DNA from 2 places in the Lapidilactobacillus salsurivasis genome. Region 1 is predicted to be linked to the other one. Evidence: predicted binding sites of a transcription regulator. Region 1 holds the regulator's gene; the other holds the start of a gene.
The links. The regulator LexA, encoded in region 1, represses DNA repair genes until DNA is damaged. The targets are predictions, from matches to a motif close to CNAACANNTGTTNG.
Positions count from the first base shown of each region.

Region 2: a site for LexA is predicted at 2,095-2,108, ahead of dinB (DNA polymerase IV). Genes of this name have one in related genera too.

Region 1 covers NZ_BAAABI010000013.1:25,967-41,375, forward strand. Annotated here, with positions in the region: gene ACYVSB_RS11800 (ABC transporter ATP-binding protein) at 218-1,981, opposite strand; gene ACYVSB_RS11805 (ABC transporter ATP-binding protein) at 2,079-3,839, opposite strand; gene ACYVSB_RS11810 (YneF family protein) at 3,926-4,165, opposite strand; gene ACYVSB_RS11815 (DUF896 domain-containing protein) at 4,368-4,613, opposite strand; gene lexA (transcriptional repressor LexA) at 4,714-5,337, shown strand; gene ACYVSB_RS11825 (leucine-rich repeat protein) at 5,647-9,981, opposite strand; gene ACYVSB_RS11830 (hypothetical protein) at 10,333-10,485, opposite strand; gene ACYVSB_RS11835 (hypothetical protein) at 10,826-11,107, shown strand; gene ACYVSB_RS11840 (hypothetical protein) at 11,227-11,349, shown strand; gene rfbB (dTDP-glucose 4,6-dehydratase) at 11,773-12,807, opposite strand; gene ACYVSB_RS11850 (aldo/keto reductase) at 12,931-13,794, opposite strand; gene ACYVSB_RS11855 (hypothetical protein) at 13,975-14,148, opposite strand; gene ACYVSB_RS11860 (hypothetical protein) at 14,111-14,392, opposite strand; gene tagD (glycerol-3-phosphate cytidylyltransferase) at 14,581-14,967, opposite strand; gene ACYVSB_RS11870 (MalY/PatB family protein) at 15,175-15,409, opposite strand, start outside.
Region 2 covers NZ_BAAABI010000005.1:144,486-149,370, reverse strand. Annotated here, with positions in the region: gene ACYVSB_RS07875 (glycoside hydrolase family 31 protein) at 1-380, shown strand, start outside; gene zwf (glucose-6-phosphate dehydrogenase) at 612-2,072, shown strand; gene dinB (DNA polymerase IV) at 2,258-3,376, shown strand; gene argS (arginine--tRNA ligase) at 3,668-4,885, shown strand, end outside.

The sequences.
Region 1 (15,409 bases):
AGCCCCAGTTGGACTCGACTCTCCTTAACTTGTTAATGTGTCTCCTTTGATTGACGCTAGATCTCACCGGCTACAGCTGACCTCATGACTTGATTTTGTCAGCCGGACTCTTGAGCGGCGGGCAAGCTTAAGATTCAGCCAAACGACCTAACCCCCCCAAAAAGTACGAGGCTAGATAGGTGAACCCGCAAAAAAGCACGGTGGTGGCACATGGCTGTTAAGCAGTTGGTTCCGCGGTCGCGTCGACCCCATGTTGCAATTGGTACAACTGATAGTAACGCCCTTTTTGCGCCAATAATTGGTCGTGGGTCCCGTGCTCAACAATGCGGCCGGCGTCAAGGACAATGATTTGTTCAGCGTCTTTGATAGTCGACAAACGGTGGGCAATGGCGATCGTGGTCCGACCACGGCGGAGGCGCCGCAGCCCTTCTTGGATCATGCTTTCCGTTTCCGTGTCAATATTGGCGGTGGCTTCATCCAGCACCAAGATCTTCGGATCAGTAACCACTGTGCGCGCGAAGGAAATCAATTGCCGCTCACCACTGGAGAACTGCGCACCCCCTTCAATCACGCGAGCGTGGTAGCCCCGGGATAGTTTATTAATGAAGCGATCCGCCTGAACGAATTCAGCGGCTTCTTCGATTTGTCGATCAGTGATGTCTTGATTGAACAGGCGAATATTGGAGGCCACATCACCATAGAACATGAAGGAATCCTGCAAGACCAAGCCCATTTTCCGCCGTAATTCGGTCATCGGATAGTCTTTGATATCCTTGCCATCGATCAAGATCTGACCTTCGTAAAACTCATAAAAGCGCATCATGATATTAATGATCGAGCTTTTACCGGAACCGGTATGACCAACGATGCCAATGGTCTGCCCGGGCTCAGCGATAAAGGAAATGTCATTCAGGACTTTGTGTTCGCCATCGTAAGCAAAGGAAACATGGCGGAACTCGATTTTGCCAGCGGTGATCTCCCCAGACGCGTCCGGATGTTGTTGCGGCGCGATCGTCGGGTCATCTAAGATTCGGAAGATCCGTTTCCCAGCTACCACCCCATCTTGCATAAAGGACAGCGAATCCATCATGTCGGAGATTGGATTGAAGAAATTCTGGACGTAGGTCGTAAAGGCGTAAATAACCCCAGCTTCCACGAAAACATGTTCCGAAAGTAGTCCGAAATAAGCCAAAACAGCGGTCAGCGCCAAAGCGTAGAGCAAATTGATCAACGAGGACAACAGCAGCGAGTTGGTGTGGATCATCGCCTTGCGCGTGGCCAAATACTCGCCGTTGGTCTGCTCGAATTCTTGACCGATCCGGTGTTCCTGTCGAAATTCCTGAATGACGGCAATTCCTTCGATGGATTCATTCAACTTAACATTCAGTTCGCTCAAACGTTCCCGCATCCGGCGGTAAACGCGCGAGCTGTAACGGGCATAATACCAAATCGCCACCAGCAAAATTGGCAAAAAGGCCAAAACAACCAATGCGCCGGTGCCATTCAAGGCCGCCATCGCGAAATAAGCGGTGATGATTCCCAGCAACCCGGTCAAAATTGACGCGAAGAATTGCAAGAAGTCCATCAAGGACATGGTATCATTGGTCACCCGCGAGACGATCGAACCTGCCGGCGTCAAGTCAAAGTAGCGCATCCCTAAAGTGTGCAACTTACTGAATAGCGCGCGCCGGACACTTTCTAGCGCCTTCTCGGACCCAACGGAGTACAGATAATTACTGACAAACTGAAGCACCGCTTTCAATAAAACACCAAGAAAGTACAAAGCGGCAAAGCCTAAAATCACCCGAGTGGTCCCCCGGGCTGGCGTGAGATATTTATCCATGAATTCCTGCAAGATCCGCGGCAAGAAAACATTCATTAAGGACAAGGCGGTGGCGCTTAAGATGGCAATAATAAACAGCCACTTGAACGGCAAGGTAAACTTCAGCATTCGCTTGATGATCCGGCCTTGTTCCTTCATGGGAATACTTTGCGCCCAAACGGATTGATTCTCGCTGGTCGCGGTCGTTGCGTCGGTTGGATCTTGGTGATCAGACCGCTGCTTGGATTTCTTTTCTTTATTCTGCGCCATTTTGCTCACCCCCTAATTTTGATTCGACTTGTTGTTTGGCCCACATGTCCGCATACCAACCAGCGTGATTCAGTAATTCTTGATGATTGCCCCGTTCCATGATCTGACCGTTGTCGATTACCAAGATCTCATCGGCGTTCATCACACTACTCAAGCGATGGGCTGCGATGATCGTGGTTTTGTTCTGGCGATCATGCTTCAAATTCTCCAGAATCGTTTCTTCTGTTTTGGCATCCACCGCCGATAATGCGTCGTCTAAAATCAGAATCTCAGGCAAGACCATCAACGCCCGGGAGATTGCCAGCCGTTGCTTTTGCCCACCGGACAAGGAGACCCCTTTCTCACCGACGAGGGTTTCATATTGTTGACTGAAGTGCAAAATATCGTCATGGATTGCGCTTTGGGCTGCCGCGTGCTCAACCGCGTCTTGATCTTGATCCATCGCCGCGAAGCGAATATTATCGCGCACGGTGGTGGAGAACAAGAAATTATCTTGGGGAACGTAGCCGATCGCGCCTAAAACACTGGCGGCGGGCACATCACGGATATCCTGGCCGCCAATCGTGATCTGGCCTTGATAATGATCGAATTCCCGGAGCAATAATTTCATGATCGTTGTTTTCCCAGCGCCAACACGGCCGACTAAGCCCAGGGTTTGACCTTGGCGTAATTTGAAGTGGATCTGCTGCAATGCTGGGCGTGGATCATCAGGATAGCTGAACCGCTCGATTTGATAATCCAAATCGCCGCTGACAACTGGCGCGGTGTCCACTTTTGGCGCCACCGCTTGGCTCTTTTCAGAAAGAAGTTCGTTGACCCGATCGTAACTGGCGTTGCCCCGTTCGATGACGTTGAATAACCGACCGATGGCGAACATCGGCCAAACCAACGCGCCAATATAGGCAATGAAGGAAATCAATTGCCCGACAGTGATCGTCTGGTTGACCACCAAGGTGCCCCCATAAATAATCGTGATCACGTAGGTCAGCCCAATAATGATTGAGATTGCCGGATCAAAGAGCGAATCGATCCGGTAAACTTTCTTATTGATCGTAATCGTTTTGTCAACGATTTTGTCGAAATCGGCCACGTCTTCATCTTCTTGGCCGAATGTTTTGATGACTTTGATGCCACTGATTGATTCCTGAGTTTTGTCATTCAAGCGGGAGAAAGCCGCTTGCGACTCGCCAAACGCCGTGTGCAAATGGCGCCCTAACACCCGGGCCATGATCGCCAACAGCGGCATGGGCAAGATTGCCATCAAAGTCAAACGCCAGTCGACAAAGATCAACATGGCAATGATCGTGGTGCTCCCGGTCAAAATCGAATCGGCCAAGGTCAAGATTCCCGCGCCGGCCACGTTCTGGATCGCGTTCAAGTCATTGGTGGCGTGGGCCATCAGGTCACCGGTCCGATGTTTCTGGAAAAAGGTGGCGTCCATTTTCAGGAAGAACGCGAATAAACGCGAACGCATTTCTCGTTCCAAGGTGGCCGCGCCGCCCCAGATCATCGTCCGCCAGCCAAAGCGGCTCAAATACTGAATAATCGCCGCCATCGCTAACAACACTAACCATTCCGCCAGAAGTGACAGTGTCAATTGCTTATTACCCATTTTGTCGGCCAAGATCCCGATCACCCGTGGTGGGATCAGTCCGACCAAATCGGCCAAAAGTAGGAAAATCAATCCCCAAATGTAGCGTTTCTTTTCGGCTTTGAAGAACCAGCCGAGCTTCTTAAATATTCCCATTTCTTTACCTCACCTTAAAAAATTCCACAAAAAAAACAGGTGCAAGCACCTGCGATCGTTACCTGGTATGGCCTAAAGTGAGTTGACTATTTCTTTTCCTTCTCAGCTTTAGCTTGTTGAGCCTTCATGGCACTCATCATTTGGTTCAGCTTCTTTTCAGAAGGCTTCTGCCCCATTTGTACCATCATTGCTCTCATCATATCAGTATTGATCGGCGGATTGTCGCGAAAATACTTCTTCATATAGGCCCGCGCGCCAAAGAAGCCCGCCACTGCACCTAATAGTACACCTAATACAATAAATAAGATCCATAGTCCTGTATTCATGCTCGCCCTACTCCTTAATCAAAAATGCTAATTTCATTTTACCCAGATTACCCTGTCACTTGCAAGGGTATTTTACAAATTAGTAATGTATTTTTTAAAAATTTCTCGCGAATCTCATCAGACTCTCATTCCAGATGACTTGGTCGACAGTGGCTAACCGCCACTTGTTCCGGCCTGACCACTAACTTGCGCCGCAATCGAATCAATCATCGCGTAAATTTTTATCCCGTTGGATCTGGCGCACTTTCTCAGGGGTCACTTCTTGACCTTGCTGATCAAACAAGCGCAGATTCTCAACTTGCGTGCGGAAACCCGCCCGAAATTGTTCTAAATAGGCATGACGCAACTCTTGGCGTTCCGCGGTTTCTTCAGCGGTCAATTGATTACGTTTGGCTTTGGCGGCTAATTCGTTGATCCGAGCGATCAACTTAGGATCGATTTCACTCATCGACAACAACTCCTTCAACCAGCCCGCAAATGGGGAACATCCGTTTGCTATGGCTGGGCTTTTATGCTAATATTTAATTATACTACATTTGAGGTGCCTTATGACAAAAGGAATCAGCAACAAACAACTTGAAATTTTACGCTTTATTTATGATACCGTCAACGATTGTGGCTATCCCCCAACCGTCCGGGAAATTTGCGCTGCTGTTGACCTGTCATCCTCTTCGACCGTTCATGGTCACCTAGCGCGCTTGACCGAGCGCGGCTACCTAGATCGTGACAAAACCAAACCTCGTGCCATGGAGTTGACTGAAATGGGCCGCGACGCGATTGGTGTTAAAGAACAGCTGATTCCCCTGTTGGGTGTGGTCACCGCCGGCGAACCAATTTTGGCGGTGGAAGAGGCCACCGATTATTTCCCCTTGCCACCAAACTTGAATTTGGACGATAACGATCTTTTCATGTTGACCATTCGCGGCGAAAGTATGATCAACGCTGGCATTTTTGACGGTGACCAAGTCATTGTTCGCCAACAACGCGCCGCCAACAACGGGGATATCGTCATCGCCATGAATGACGAGAACGAGGCGACCTGTAAACGTTTCTACCGCGAAAAGGGGCACATTCGCCTGCAACCGGAAAATGACACGATGGATCCCATCATTATGCCTAACGCCACGATTCTGGGTAAAGTGATCAGTTTATATCGAGCTCATATTTTCTAAAGCGGTTTAAGTCACACCGCCTGATTCCCATCAAACATGACCAAATCAAAAGCACGGCCTCAATGTTGGTGCCTATTCAGCTAGATTCGTAGCTGAGCCAGGCGCGACAAGGAGGTCGTGCTTTTTCTTGAATTGTGACGAATTTTAGCCGTGCTTACAGTTAAGACCGACAGAAAAGTTCGGGTCGGAATCGTTTGTTTAACGCATGCGCTGATTCTAACCAGCCTAGCTCGCTTCAAGTCAGGTCCGGTTGATCAAGTCCGGTAACCCATGGCTTAAAACCGGCCACGGCGCGTTGAGTTTTTTCACCTATTTGATTTGATTCTTCGGCGGTGTATGGGTGCCATGATGGCGAAACTTGTCAAACCAACTCCCCAAAGTCACCAGTCCTAACATCAAACCGCCGATGATCACCGGCCAAATGTGCCGTTGCTCGTTTGCTTGCGGTAATTTGTGCTCGTTCAGCGCCCCCTGGTTGAGGGATGGCTGATTTTCTGGATTGTTTGTTGGCCGATTGGTCGTGCCAGTTGGTTGACCACCACCTGGTTGTTGTGGCGTCGTCGGCTGACTAGGCTTGGTCGGTTTGCTAGGCACTGTTGGTTTACTTGGCTGCGATGGTTTGGTCGGTTTGGTCGGTTTGGTTGGTTTCTCTGGATTTTCAGGTTTAGTCGGTTTCTCTGGATTTTCCGGCTTCTCTGGGTTGTCCGGATTCACCGGTTTTTCAGGGTTTTCGGGATTCTCCGGATTATCGGGTTCCTCAGGTTGATGATATTTGGCAATGACCGTTAATTTCACGACAACTTGTTCACCCGATGCGGTCGTTAACGTGACCGGATACTTGCCCGGCATTGTCAAATCAGCTTCTCGCAAGTCCAGATAGACGGTTTCTGGTTGGCCGTCCCGATCTGTCGCCACTGCCTGGAAATTGGCCACGGTTGGTGTCGGGTCGCCGATAAACATGGCGAAGTTTTTGGCAGTTAGGCTGGCTAGATCTGGTTTGACCGTCAGATAGACGGTCTTCTTCTGACCATCCACCGCCGTCAAAAGGACCGGATACTTGCCGGGAACTTGATCGTTTACTTGACTCAAATCGGCGTCGACACCAATTTCTTGGCCGCTTTTATCCGTGGCCTGCGCCGCAAAGTTTGTGACGGTTGGCAAAGGATCACCCACATACATACTCGCATCGTTGCCAGTCAAACTTTGTTGGTTCGCTAAAAGCGTCAGCGTCACCGCTAAAGTCTGACCATCACTAGCAGTCAGCTTAACCGGATATTCCCCAGGTTTTTGGAAATCGACTTGATCCAGAACGGCAGTTACTGACAGCCCGTTGCCGGCGTCATCTTGGGCGACGGCCTGAAAATCCTTGGCCGTTGGTTGCGCATCACCGACATACATGGTGAAGTTCTGACCGTGAATCCCCTTTTTGCTGGCTAAAAGATGTAACGTCACGACTTTACTCAAGTTGGCGCCTGCGTGGAGTGTCACAGCGTAATCCCCGGGTGTTTGCCAAGCAACCTGACTGAAATCGGCGGTGACGGCCAAGTTCGCGCCGCTATCGTCTTGGGCCGCGCCCTTGAAATCGGCGACCGTTGGTTCAGTTTGGCCCACGTACATGGTGAAATCATTCCCGCTGATCTGGGCCTGACTGGCCACGACATGGACGACAACTGTTTTCTCGAGACCAGCCGCCGTTGACAAGACAACATTGTAGTCGCCAATTTGATCCATTTTAACTTGACTGAAATCGGCGCTGACCGGTTGCTCCTGGCCTTTTTTGTCAGTGGCCTTGGCTTGCAGATCAGCTAATGTTGGCAAGGGGTGATTGAGATAGGTGGTGAAGTCGGCGCCGGTCAAGGTCGCTAAGTTCGGCAAAATTGTCAAAGTTACTTCTTTGCTCTGGCCGTCAGCGCTGTGCAGGGTCACTTGATAATTGCCCGGGGTCTTCAGATCGCTGTTGCCCAGATCCAGGCTCAAGGTGCTGGCGTCACCATTTTTGTCGGTGGCTTTGGCTTGAAAATCATCAACTGTTGGCGCGGGATCGCCTGCGGTCATGGTAAACGGCAAGGCCGAGATACTTTGCTGGCTTACTTTGATCGTCAGTGTGCCTGGCGTGGTGCTAATGGTGTAATTGGGATTAGCGCTGGCGGTAGCGGTCACGGTGATCGGATAACTGCCAGCCGTTTCACCCGCTGTCCGCGCCAATTGATAGGCGATCGCCGCGCCGCCAGTGGCCGCGGCCGGGTTATTGACCGTGGCCGTTAATTCTGGGTCCTGATCACCCGTATATTTCATCGCGTCATTGGCGGTGATGGTGACCGGCGCAGGGGTCACGGTTAAATCAGCTTGACTATTGGCCGCTTGGGTCCAGTCGTAGTAGGCGTTTTCCGTATTGAAACTCTGGATATTTGTTAAGCCTTGTTTGCTCAGCGTGACTGAATATTGGCCCACATTTGTTGCTGTGGTTCCCGCTGCTAGTTCCAGGTCCCCAGACTTTAACGTATACTTCGTGCCATTGGAAAGGATAACTTGGTAAGGATCCGTCGCACCGACTGCTTGATTTTGGCCGGTGTAAGGTGCGTGGCTGCTGCCGGTCAAGGTGTAACTGCCTGGTCGTTTCGCCACGGTCACGGTCACCGTCGTCGCGTAATTGCCATAAGAATAAGTAACTTTGTAGGCGCCGCCTTTAGTAGAATCAACGGTGGGAACCGAATTGCCTTGCGGGTCTTGGACACTAACTGTTAAATCGGACAAGGTCAAAACATGCCCGTCATCCAAGACCGCGCTTAAGAAATTGTCGTCTGCATTCCAGAACGTTCCCATTAGCACCGTCGAATCAACGGCTTTGATTTCAGGATTACTCAAGACCACATGATAATGACCACTATAAATCGTGGCACCATTTTGCGGCAGATCCCAGTCAAAATAGAAATCAGTCGTGCCCGTCGGTACTATGAACTGGCCATTGTGATAGGTGACCCCGTTGGTCAAATCGCTGATGCTCAGATCCTGTTCAATGCCAGAGCGCCCATCGTAAGCCAGACTGAAGAAATCACCAATGCTGACATGAGCCGGGTCGGTGAAAATCGTCGCCATATTTTGCCGGCCGATGACATCCTCATTAACAATCGTTTGCCCATGGATCGTGGTGATCCGGTTATAGGTGAACACATCATTACCTAAATCGACCTGCGATCCATCAAGCACAACGGCCTCCAATTGATTGCCCAAGAATCCGTCTGCGCCGATCGTCGTCACTGATGCGGGGATCCGCAAAGTCCCAGGAATGACATTGTAGGCGAAGGCGCTCGCGCCGATCGTCTTCAGCGCCGTCGGGAAACCAATCGCGGTAATGTGATTGCCAGCAAAAGCCCCATCAGCGATCGTGATCAAATTTTGCGGCAGATTCAACGCGCCGGTCAAGCCACAATACTCGAAGGCTTGAGCGCCAATCGTGGTCAAAGCGGTGGCCCGATTGAAATCAGCGCTAATCAAGCCTTGGTCATAGAGAAAAGCCTGTTCCCCGATCGTGGTTAAATTCGGGCCAAAACTAACGTGTGGAATACTGCTAGCTCCTAGAAAAGCCTGTTCCCCAATCGTGGTCAACGTATCGGGAAAAGTGAAGGCCAGCAAATGATCGTCATACATAAAAGCGCCAGCGCTGATCGTGGTCAGTTGCGATGTGGCCGGAATTGTAAAGCTCTCCAAGCCAGACCCAGCAAAGGCCTGGGCGCCAATTTCTTTCACCGCTTCAGGCAGGTCAAAACCTGTCAAAGCCGAGGTATAAGCGAAGGCACTGGCGCCAATCGTCTGCAATTGCGCGTCCGGTGCAAAAGTTACCTGCGCCAACTTGGTGCAGCTTGTAAAGGTTTCAGCTGCCAAACTAGTTAAACTTGCGGGCACATTGACATTGGTCACCCCGCTATACTCAAACGCGCCATCACCTAGTTCAGTCAAATTTTGCGGCAAATCGACATTGGTCAAACTTCCATCCGATTGAAAAGCGTTGGCACCGATGGTAGTCAATTGCGTCGCCTGGCTAAAGTCAACCTTGGCCAGTTGGGCATCATAAACAAAGGCATTCGCGCCAATGGTTTGCAAGTTCGCGCCAAAGGAAATCGATGTTAACGATTCTTGACTTTGAAACGCCCCAACGCCGATAGCGGTCACCGGATACGTTTCGCCATTCAGTGTGACCGTGTCCGGTACGACCACCGCCCCTAGCTGAAGATTGCCATTAACGCCAGTCAAGGTCGCGCCGCCCGTCCCTTCATTAACCGACCATTGGAAATCACTTTGCGCCGTTGTGGCAGTGACACCAGTGGTAGGCGCCGCTACGCTTGCCGGGCCATTACCCAATTCCGCCAGTTGTTGCTGTTGCGCTTGAATCTGTGCCAGCGCCGTTGGAGCCGCCGGTGCGGCCGCCGGTTGCGCTAATTGCGCGATTAATTGGCTGGTTCCTCCAGCCACGGCCGGCGCTGAGATTGCCGTCGTGGCAGCGGCTATTGCCGCATCCGCCACGGTCGCCGTTTCTGCTTGCGCCGCATGTGGCGGCTCACCTAGTACGATCAAGGTTGCCATTCCTACCAAAGACACCGCGAACCCCCGCTCGCGTCGGTGCAAACACGTCTTTTTTGTTGTCACTGTGACCACATCCTCCCCCGAATTGGGACCCAGAAGCAAATAAAGCTGTTTAAACATATTTTCAAATGCATTATATAAACTTTACTGGCAAAAGTCCGTCCCAACGCTTCCGCTTCCCCATCAAAAAACGCCTTTCAGTCCTCGAAAAAATCGGACGGAAAGGCGATAAAGCGCGATAGATCAAGCAAAGAAACGACTTCATTCGAAAAAAGAACGAAAAAAAAGCCCCAAATTTCTCGTCTAGACAAGGGCCGAATCCTCTGATTTTGTGAGATGCGCCCTGCTTGATGTGCTAGCATCGAGCAAAAAAACTTACGCCAAAGTTATCACCCGATTGCAAGTGAGGTGGGTTTAGTGGTGACGCAACCGCCTCAGGACGTTTGTCGTGGCTGGAACGCGGTGGGCACTGTTTTGAGCCAATCCGCAAAGACCGCGGCTTGTCTCAAAATCAGGCCTTATTCTAAGCGATAAATCGCTAAGAATAATCTCACCGCTGAGCCACACGTCCTGAGGCGGTTGCTGAACAGAATTGAGCCTATCCGCAATCGAAGTTGGGCATCTAACGAAGTGCTTTTGCAAGTGTGGCGGTCAAACAATTACCCACTTTTTTGATGGTACGGCAACATCAACGAATTCGGGGACGTAAGGTTGGTACATTTCGGATAGTGCCAACAGCTTTATCTCACTTGCTTAAACGGATTCTGGTTGGAAACCGACCAATTCAGTTAGTTCACTGAGAACTAGCTTTGTTTATCAGACAGACTCTAATGGTGTCACCAATTCAAGGATTGTGACCACTAACCACGGTCGTTGATTCCGTGGCTCCCCATCAATTGGCGATAGCTTGCAAAATGGCGTGAGTGCTCAAACGGCTGTTAAAACGTTGAGCGGCTGGAGCGGAGAAATTCGGGGTGAGATCGCCGTGAAATTGGTCTTAGTGGCTCTGCCACTTAGACCAAGGCTCAGCTTTGAGATTCGCGGGTTTTGCGAAGCTCAAAGTGACGCCCACAGCGAGCTCACCCCGAATTTCGCAGTGCAAGCCGTGGACAAACAAATGCCCTTTTGGGGTGGTACGGCAATGCCAACTGATTTAGATCAGGAGGTCGGGCTATTTTGCGTAGACTGAACAGCTCTGCTTGTTTCCGTAACCAATCATTGGAGGAAACTCGACCGATTCAACTTACTGATAAAGAACTTGCTTAAGTTTATCAGGCAGACTGTAATGGTGTCACCAACTTAAAGCTCGTGACCACTAACCACGGTCGTCAATTACGTGGTTCCTCATCAATTGACGATAGCTTGCCCGTTGGCGCGAGTGCTCAAACGGCTGTTAAAACGTTGAGCGGCTGGAGCGGAGCTTGGCGTTGAAACGTGTTCACCGACCTAGCTTCTTCCGCTTAGCTACGCAACTATTCCGGAGGCATAGACCGGCCTCCAAAATAGTTGCTAGGCTAATGCTCAGAAGCTGACCAGGTCGGTTCACGCTCTGGCGTTGGTGGGCTGTTCGTTCGCTTGGCGGAAGGTCGGGCTGGGGGTGAGTCAGCCGCGATATTATTCTTGGCGGCTTTGCCGCCTAGAATAAGGCCGAGCTTGAAGATTTTCGGTGGTTTTCCGAAAAGCTTCAAGTCGTGCCCGCAGCGTTCCACCACCCCCAGCCCGACCTGGAGCCCACCACATCTGCCCACCACCAACACCAAGCGCAGCGCAAGCCGCGGACAAACTATTTTTTCAAGCCCAGCGTATGCTGCAGTTTCAAGCACATCGGCATTAATGACTGCCCACGACGTCAACTCATTGTCCTTGTCGCGCGTAAGCCGCCTCCACTGCAGCTTTTTGTCCGCGCCACCAATCTTGATGGTCCCGATACCAAGCAATCGTGGTCCGCAAATTGCTGGCAAAATCACCAGCAAGCGGCTGCCAGCCCAACTCTCGCTGGAGCTTGGAAGCATCGATTGCGTATCGGCGATCATGACCCGGCCGATCTTCAACCCAGTCAAAGGCGTCCGCCGGCTGCCCCATTTCTCGCAAAATCATTTGGAGAACTGTTAAATTATCCAATTGTTGATCCGCGCCGATCAAATAGACTTCACCTAGCCGCCCTTGGGTCAAAATCGTCCAAACTGCCCGCGAATGATCGGAAGTGGTGATCCAATCGCGAACATTAAGCCCAGAACCATATAATTTTGGCCGCCGTCCGACTAAAATATTGGTAATTTGGCGGGGGATGAATTTTTCAATATGTTGATAGCGACCGAAATTATTGGAACAATTGGAAATGGTCGCGGGTAATCCGAAAGAATGGACCCAGGACTGGACCAGCAAGTCGGCGCTGGCCTTGGAGGCGGCGTAGGGACTGCTGGGTCGGTATGGGGAATCCGGTGTAAACTTTGGTGCTAGCGCCCGCTCTGCCGCGGTCACCAGGGGCAAATCGCCATAGACTTCATCCGTGGAAATTTGATGGAAACGCACCTGATATTTGCGGCAGGCCTCCAAAAGAGTATAAGTGCCCTCAATGTTCGTTTTGATGAAGGGCGCTGGCGCCAACAGCGACCGATCATTGTGGCTCTCCGCGGCATAATTGACCACCGCATCAGCCCCAGCCACCAATTGATCAACTAAGGTGGCGTCACAAATATCGCCGACAACTAGGCGCACACGATTGGCCGGCAAAGCGGCCAAATTTGCCAGATTGCCAGCGTAAGTCAACTTATCCAAAACAGTCACATGAACCTGCGGCTGCATGGCAACAACATCATGAACAAAGTTGGCGCCGATAAAACCAGCGCCCCCCGTCACCAAAACTTCCTTGAACTGCGTTGTCCCCATGAGTTAATCCTCCTCGATCAACCGTGCTTTATCGTACCAATACAGGCGAAAAATAAGTTTCATCGCCATCGTAAATATTATAGATGACGGCCAAAATCGCGCGTATCTTCATCCTTGGTTCATTCAATCGATTCGCGGTAAATCAGGATTGATCTGATGAAGTCGTTGGACCAATTCCGCAGACTCCTCTGGCCCGTTGCTCTCAGGCGCTTGATCCAGCTCCGCGATCGTCGCCATTTCCGCTGACGTCAGGCGAAAGTCGAAAATCGCCAAGTTTTCCTGCATTCGTTCTAGATGAACCGATTTGGGAATCGTGATCAGCCCTTGTTGCGTTTGCCAGCGCAAAATAACTTGAGCCACTGTTTTCTGATGAGCGGCGGCGATTTTATGCAAAACTAAATCTTGGAAAATCCCATCGCGGCCCTGATGGAAGGGACTCCACGCCTCGGTGACCACATCCGCAAGTTCCCCAGCTTGCCGCTGTAAGTTAGCCTGCCGGTATGGATGCAGTTCGATTTGATTGATTGCTGGGGGGATTTTAGCGGCGAGAATCAAGTCGGTCAAGCGCCCGGCGGAAAAATTTGACACACCGATCGCCTTGACCTGACCGGTTTGGTAAAGCTCCTCCATCGCCCGCCACGCACCGAAATAATCGCCATAAGGTTGATGAATCAAAAACACATCCAAATAATCCGTGCCCAAGCGCTCCGTTGACCGCGAAAAAGCTTGCTTTGCCCCTTCGTAACTGGCATCAGTCAACCACAGCTTACTGGTCAAAGTGATTTCTTTACGAGGGACACCACTGGTCCGCAACGCTTGACCCACCGCGGCTTCATTGTAATACACCGCCGCCGTATCGATCGCGCGATAACCACAAGCCAACGCCTGCTCAACGATTTCCTGGCATTCTTGCGGGTTCCAAATTTGGAAAACTCCTAATCCCAATTTGGGGATTTGTAACCCATTATTCAGCGTTTGATATTCCATGATTCGTCCCTACTTTCTCAACCCATTCAGCACTGGTTTGAAACGCGCTGTGCGCAACTGACTTCTGTGCTGAGCTACGCAATGCTCGAAGTCAATCCGTTGTGCTCAGCACTCTATTTCCTTAGCATAGCCGTTATTGGCGAATGAAACAAACCTTTTTATGTGAAAAGCTTCGGAAGATTAAGTGAAGATGACCATTTCAAACAAGCAAATCCCCACAAAAACAGAGTGCGGAGCGAGGATGGGTGGCTGTGAGCACGTTTCAATGTTGGCCGCAGCTTGCGCTGCGAAATTCGGGGTGAGCTCGCTGTGGGCGTCACTTTGAGCTTTTCGGAAGGGCGCCGAAAATCTCAAAGCTGAGCCTTGGTCTAAGTGGCATAGCCACTAAGACCAATTTCACGGCGATCTCACCCCGAATTTCTCCGCTCCAGCCGCTCAACGTTTTAATAGCCGTTTGAGCACTCACGCCAGCTGGCAAGCTATGGCTAATTGATGGAGAGCCACGCAATTGACGACCGTGGTTAGTGATTGCAAGCTTTAAATTGGTGACCCCAGAATAGTTTGCCAGATAAACCGGGACACGTTCAGGATGAATCAACCCAAGCAGTCCACCCTCACTCACTGAGTGTCTTAGGAGAGCGGGTTTAACTTCCAAAAGCCTTGCGTAACTAAGCGGAACAGCCAATCCTCGCGTAGCACGTTTAAAAAAAGACCTGCGTCTCATGACAACAGGTCTAGCAGCCACTACCTCAACCCGCCGAAAACGCGTTGGCTGAGAGGGACTGCTTATTTAAGATCGTCTTTGATTTTAGTGGTGGAGATGCCTTCCGTTCGGGGTAAGTAGACCACTTCGCAGTAATCCTTAAGGAAGTCAAATTTCCCCCGCCAATCATCGCCCATCACGAAAACATCGATATCACGCTCTTGCACATCTTGTACCTTCTGATTCCAACCGGATTCCGGAATCACTTCGTCGACGTAGCGAATCGCTTCCAGCACCATTTTTCGGTGTTCATAACTGGTGTAAGCCTCTTTATGCTTCTGAAACTCGTTGAATTCGTCGGTGGATAACCCGACAATCAGATAATCCCCCAATTCCTTGGCCCGCTTCAATAGACGCACATGGCCCCAATGAAGCAGGTCGAAAGTTCCATAAGTAATGACACGTTTCATGATAAATTCCCCGTCCTTGACTGGATTTTTCAGCCACATGCAACCAGCGCTGACTGCCAACTTACGCGACAGCCGCAGACGCCGGCGCGGCCAAAGCAACATTTGTATTATAGCATAGTCTACCCGTTCAAAACCCGCGAATTCCAAAACATGCCAGCTTCTGCCCGGCAATCCTAGCGGCCATGACCAAGCAGGTTAGCAACAAACCTATTTTTTAGCCACATAGGCGTGGATTGCCTGGGCGAACCGCTCAAGGCCATCTTGCAACCGGGCCCGAGGACACGCATAATTCCATCGCAAAAACCGCTGACCATTGCCACCATAAACATCGCCGGCTGTTAAGAACAGTCCGGTTTCTTGCCGAATAAAACTGGCTAAATCGGTGGAATCAGCACAGACATCCTGACAATCCAACCAAGCCAAATAAGTTGCTTCACTGGCG
Region 2 (4,885 bases), on a different contig from region 1:
GGACTCGTTATCAGGGCCAACAAGATATTGTGGTGACGGCGGAGTTGGCGCAATTACCAATGTTTGTCCGTCAAGACAGCTTGTTGCCATGGGCGGATGAGCGTGAATTTGTTGCCGAGGCGCCCGAGCAACATCTGACCTTCCGCCTCTTCGGAGAGACCGGACAGTATGATCATTATCAAGATAATGGGTTGGATCTGGCCTATCGTCAAGGCGAATACAATCGTTATCAAATTGTGGTCAAGGCGGATCAAGCACAAGTCATTTTGCAGCATCATGGCTTTGCGCCGGTTTATCGAACGATTGATGTTGAAACCACCGCGGGTCCGCAGCGTTTTGTTTATCAAGCGGCCACGGAATCTTATCAAGTTCTCAACTAAGCACTTTGGTCTCAGTGCAAGCTATTAAAGTCGCCGTAATGGCGGCTTTTTTAGTGTTACTTGGCGGTGAGCTACTTTGATCCCACAACTTTTTCCCATATTTTCAGCCAAATCGGCGAGATTGCGATCGATTCACAAGGAAAAATATTTAAGGTTTGGCCTGAGATAGTGTAGAATAACAATTAGTAAGTTGAACAGGTCATAATAATGAGGAAGAGGTCTAGGCCTAACATGAATGAGAATGAAAAACGTGTTTTAATGGTTATTTTCGGTGGGTCGGGGGATCTAGCTCATCGGAAACTTTATCCAGCTTTATTTGAGCTTTACTTAAAAGGTCAATTGGACCAACATTTCGCTGTGATTGGCACGGCGCGGCGTCCATGGACCCATGACTATTTCCGCCAAACCGTGGCGGAGAATCTACAAGCGGGCACGGCGGCGCAGCAGCAGGCGTTTGTGGCCCACTTCTATTATCAATCTCATGATGTTCAGGACGCGGATCACTATATTATCTTAAAGAAGTTAATAGATACGCTTGATGAGCAGTATCAATTACAGGGGAATCGAATCTTCTATATGGCGATGCGGCCGGCCCTATTTGGTACGATCGCGGCGCATTTGAAGTCAGAACATCTGTTGAGCGCTAGTGGTTTCAATCGCTTGATCATCGAGAAACCTTTTGGTCACGATTATCAATCGGCGCTGGCGTTGAATGACGCGGTGATCAGCACTTTCGCGCGGGATCAAGTTTACCGGATCGATCATTACTTAGGAAAAGAAATGGTTCAGAACATTCCCTACCTGCGTTTCGATAATCCACTGATGGCGGCTGTTTGGAATCATGATTACATCGATAACATTCAGATCACTTTGGCGGAAAAGCTTGGTGTGGAAGAACGGGGCGGATATTATGAAACCGCTGGCGCGTTGCGGGATATGGTTCAAAATCATATCATGCAGATCATCGCGATGTTGGCCATGCCACGTCCCGCTGATAATACGGATCAAGCCATCACCGCGGCGCGTCGGGAAGTATTCACCCACTTGCATCAATATGACGCCACGGAGATTCCTCAGAAATTCATTCGGGGTCAATATGGTCCCAGTGAGGATGGTTCAGCGCTAGGCTATCGGCAAGAAGATAAAATCGACCCGAAATCCAACGTGGAAACGTTTGTGGCTGGTGAGATCCAGTTGGATTTACCGCAGTGGCAAGGCGTGCCTTTTTACGTGCGGACAGGCAAACGCTTGCCCTTGAAGAAGACGCGGATCGATGTGGTCTTCAAGGCCGCGGCTCAAAATCTTTTTGGCAGTGAGACATTAGCGGCGCCAGTATTGACCATCGAAGTCGAACCTGAGATGGGCCTGACTTGGCACCTTAACGCCAAAGAAGTTGGTCAAAGTACCAGCGCGATCCAACGGCCGTTGCACTTTGCCTTGAGTCAGACAGAGGCTGGCCAGGTTCCTGATGCGTATGAGCGCCTGATTCTAGAAGCAATCAACGGTCGGCGCAGTAATTTCGTTAGCTGGCAAGACATGAGTGGCGCTTGGCAGTTCATTGATGGGATTCGCCAAGTTTGGGAAGAATGCCAATGCCCGCAGTTCCCAAATTACCCCGCAGGAACAATGGGACCGGCTGCTTCTGATCAACTCTTACAAGCCAGTGGTCGCCATTGGATCTTTACCAACTGAGTTAAAGTTTCAGGCAAACCCGCGGACGCGCGATTGCTAGGCGGGGCAACAATTGAAAAGGTTAGCCTAATTCAGGTCATTGATGGTGACCTGAATTTTGTCGTTTGCGGCGTCTTGAAACTTTAGGCGGCGCCGCTGGTCGAATCATCGGGCTAACAATGGTGGAGACAGTCAGGAGGTGGCTGATGACTGAGTGGTTGGAGATTCCGTTACAATATCATACCCAACGCCGAATCATTCACGTGGATATGGATGCTTTTTACGCGTCAGTGGAGATTCGCGAACAGCCGCATTTGCGCGATAAAGCGGTCGTGGTTGCGCCGGACCCGCGCCAAACAGGTGGCCACGGCGTCGTGACCACCGCCAATTACGTGGCGCGTCGATTTGGGGTTCATTCGGCGATGCCCGCCGCCCAAGCCTTGAAGCTGGTACCGCGGGAGCAACTGGTTTTTGTGCCACCTCATTTCGACTTGTACCGTGAAACTTCTGGCCAGATCCATCAACTTTTCCACCAAATCACAGATGTGATCGAGCCGATCTCGCTGGATGAGGCTTTCCTAGATGTCACCGTTAACAAATGGCATGAACGCAATACGGTCAAGCTGGCCCAGTGGTTACAACAAGAAATTTTGAAAAAAACCCGCTTGACTTGTTCTGTGGGCATCTCCTATAATAAATTCTTGGCGAAAGTGGCCTCGGATCACAACAAACCCATGGGTCGGACGATTGTACGCCCGGAAATGGCGCAAACCTTTCTGGCCAGCCTGCCCATCGAAAGTTTCTTCGGCGTTGGTAAAAAGATGCAGGCCAGTTTGCATGAACGCGGTGTCTTTAGCGGCGGTGATCTGCAAAAAATATCGCAAGCGGAGTTGATCCAACGTTACAAGAAAATGGGGTTCATGTTGTACCAGCATGCTCGCGGTGTTGACGACAGTCCCGTCTCCAATCAGCGCGCGCGTAAGTCGATTGGCAAAGAAAGCACCTATAACCCGCCTTTGACCAGCGAGGAAGCGGTAGCTCGCCAGTTGGCTCAACTCAGCCAACAAGTTGCCGCCACGTTGCAACGACAACAGGTCCACGGTAAAATCGTTGTTTTAAAAATCCGCGATCGTGAGTTCAACACCGTCACCAAGCGTCAAAGCTTCGACCATTATCTTTATTCAGCCCAAGAGATTTTGCAACAGGCGAGCTTGATCTGGCAGCGTTTCGGGGATCTAAGTCAGGGGATTCGGTTATTAGGTATTACCATTACCGATCTATTCCCGCTAACTTATGAGAATCTGACCTTACCCTTGATTTTCTAAGGTAACCGATTAGAATAGTTTTTTTATTTTTCCAATAGATTTTTGGTGGCAATAATTGTATAATTAATGTATATTGTTAGACAGAGCAAGATCAAGGCAGAAAAGATGCAAGTCGTTGACAAGCGACCTCAAGATAGTGAAAGTTGGGGCAGCGATCATCTGGCGCGGCCGGATCGACATTTTGATAGATTGTAAGAGTGGCCATTATTGGCAAGCAGAGTGGTACCGCGGGGAATCCGTCTCTAGAATTTATAGGGGCGGTTTTTCTTTGGTATCGCGGAGGAGGAAATTATGAATGTAAAAGAGAATGTGATCGCGAGCTTGCACCAAGTATTAGCGTCCGAATTGACCCCAGCGGAGATTGGACCGTTACTGGAAGTTCCGAAATCATCGAAATTAGGGGATTACGCGTTTCCAACTTTCATTTTAGCGAAGACTTGGCATCGCGCCCCTCAACAAATCGCGGCGGAACTGGTTGAGCGGATTGATGCTAGCGGCTACGAGCAGGTGGTTGCCACTGGCGCTTACGTTAACTTTTTCTTGGACAAAGGGGCTTTCGCGCAACAGACGGTGCAAACGATCTTGGTCCAGGGTGCGGCTTATGGAGATAGCACGCAGGGGCAGCAGGCGAACATCCCGATCGACATGTCCTCACCGAATATCGCCAAGCCAATGTCCATGGGGCATTTGCGCTCGACGGTCATCGGCAATTCCTTGGCGAAGATCTATGCCAAATTAGGATTTCACCCGATCAAAATCAATTATCTTGGCGATTGGGGCACACAATTCGGCAAATTGATCGTGGCCTATCACAAGTGGGGGAGCGAGGCGGAAATCAAAGCTGATCCCATTGGCAATTTGTTGAAGTACTATGTCCATTTCCACGAAGAAGCGGAGAAAGATCCTAAACTCGATGATGAGGGTCGGGCTTGGTTCAAGAAGTTGGAGGATGGCGATCCAGAAGCGACCCACCTTTGGGAATGGTTCCGGGGTTTGTCACTGGCTGAGTTCAAGAAGATCTACGACCGCTTAGGCATTACCTTCGATTCGTACAATGGTGAGGCTTACTACAATGACAAAATGGCGCCAGTCGTTGCCGATTTGGAGCAACAAGGCTTGCTGCAAGAAAGTCAGGGCGCGCAAATCGTTGATTTGACCGCTGAAGGCTTGAATCCTGCCTTGATCAAGCGCTCGGATGGGGCGACCTTGTACATTACCCGTGATCTGGCGGCGGCGATCGATCGTTATCAGAAGTTTCATTTTTCCTTGTCTTTGTATGTTGTCGGCGCTGAACAGACGGAACATTTCAAGCAATTGAAGGCTGTTTTGACCAAAATGGGCTACGACTGGGCCGCGCAAATCGTCCATGTGCCGTTTGGGCTGATTACCAAGGATGGCAAGAAATTGTCCACACGCAAGGGCAATGTTGTTTTGCTGGACCAGGTTTTGGATGAGGCCGTTAGCTTGGCGCAAGCGCAAATCGCCGCTAAGAATCCCCAGTTAGTCAAC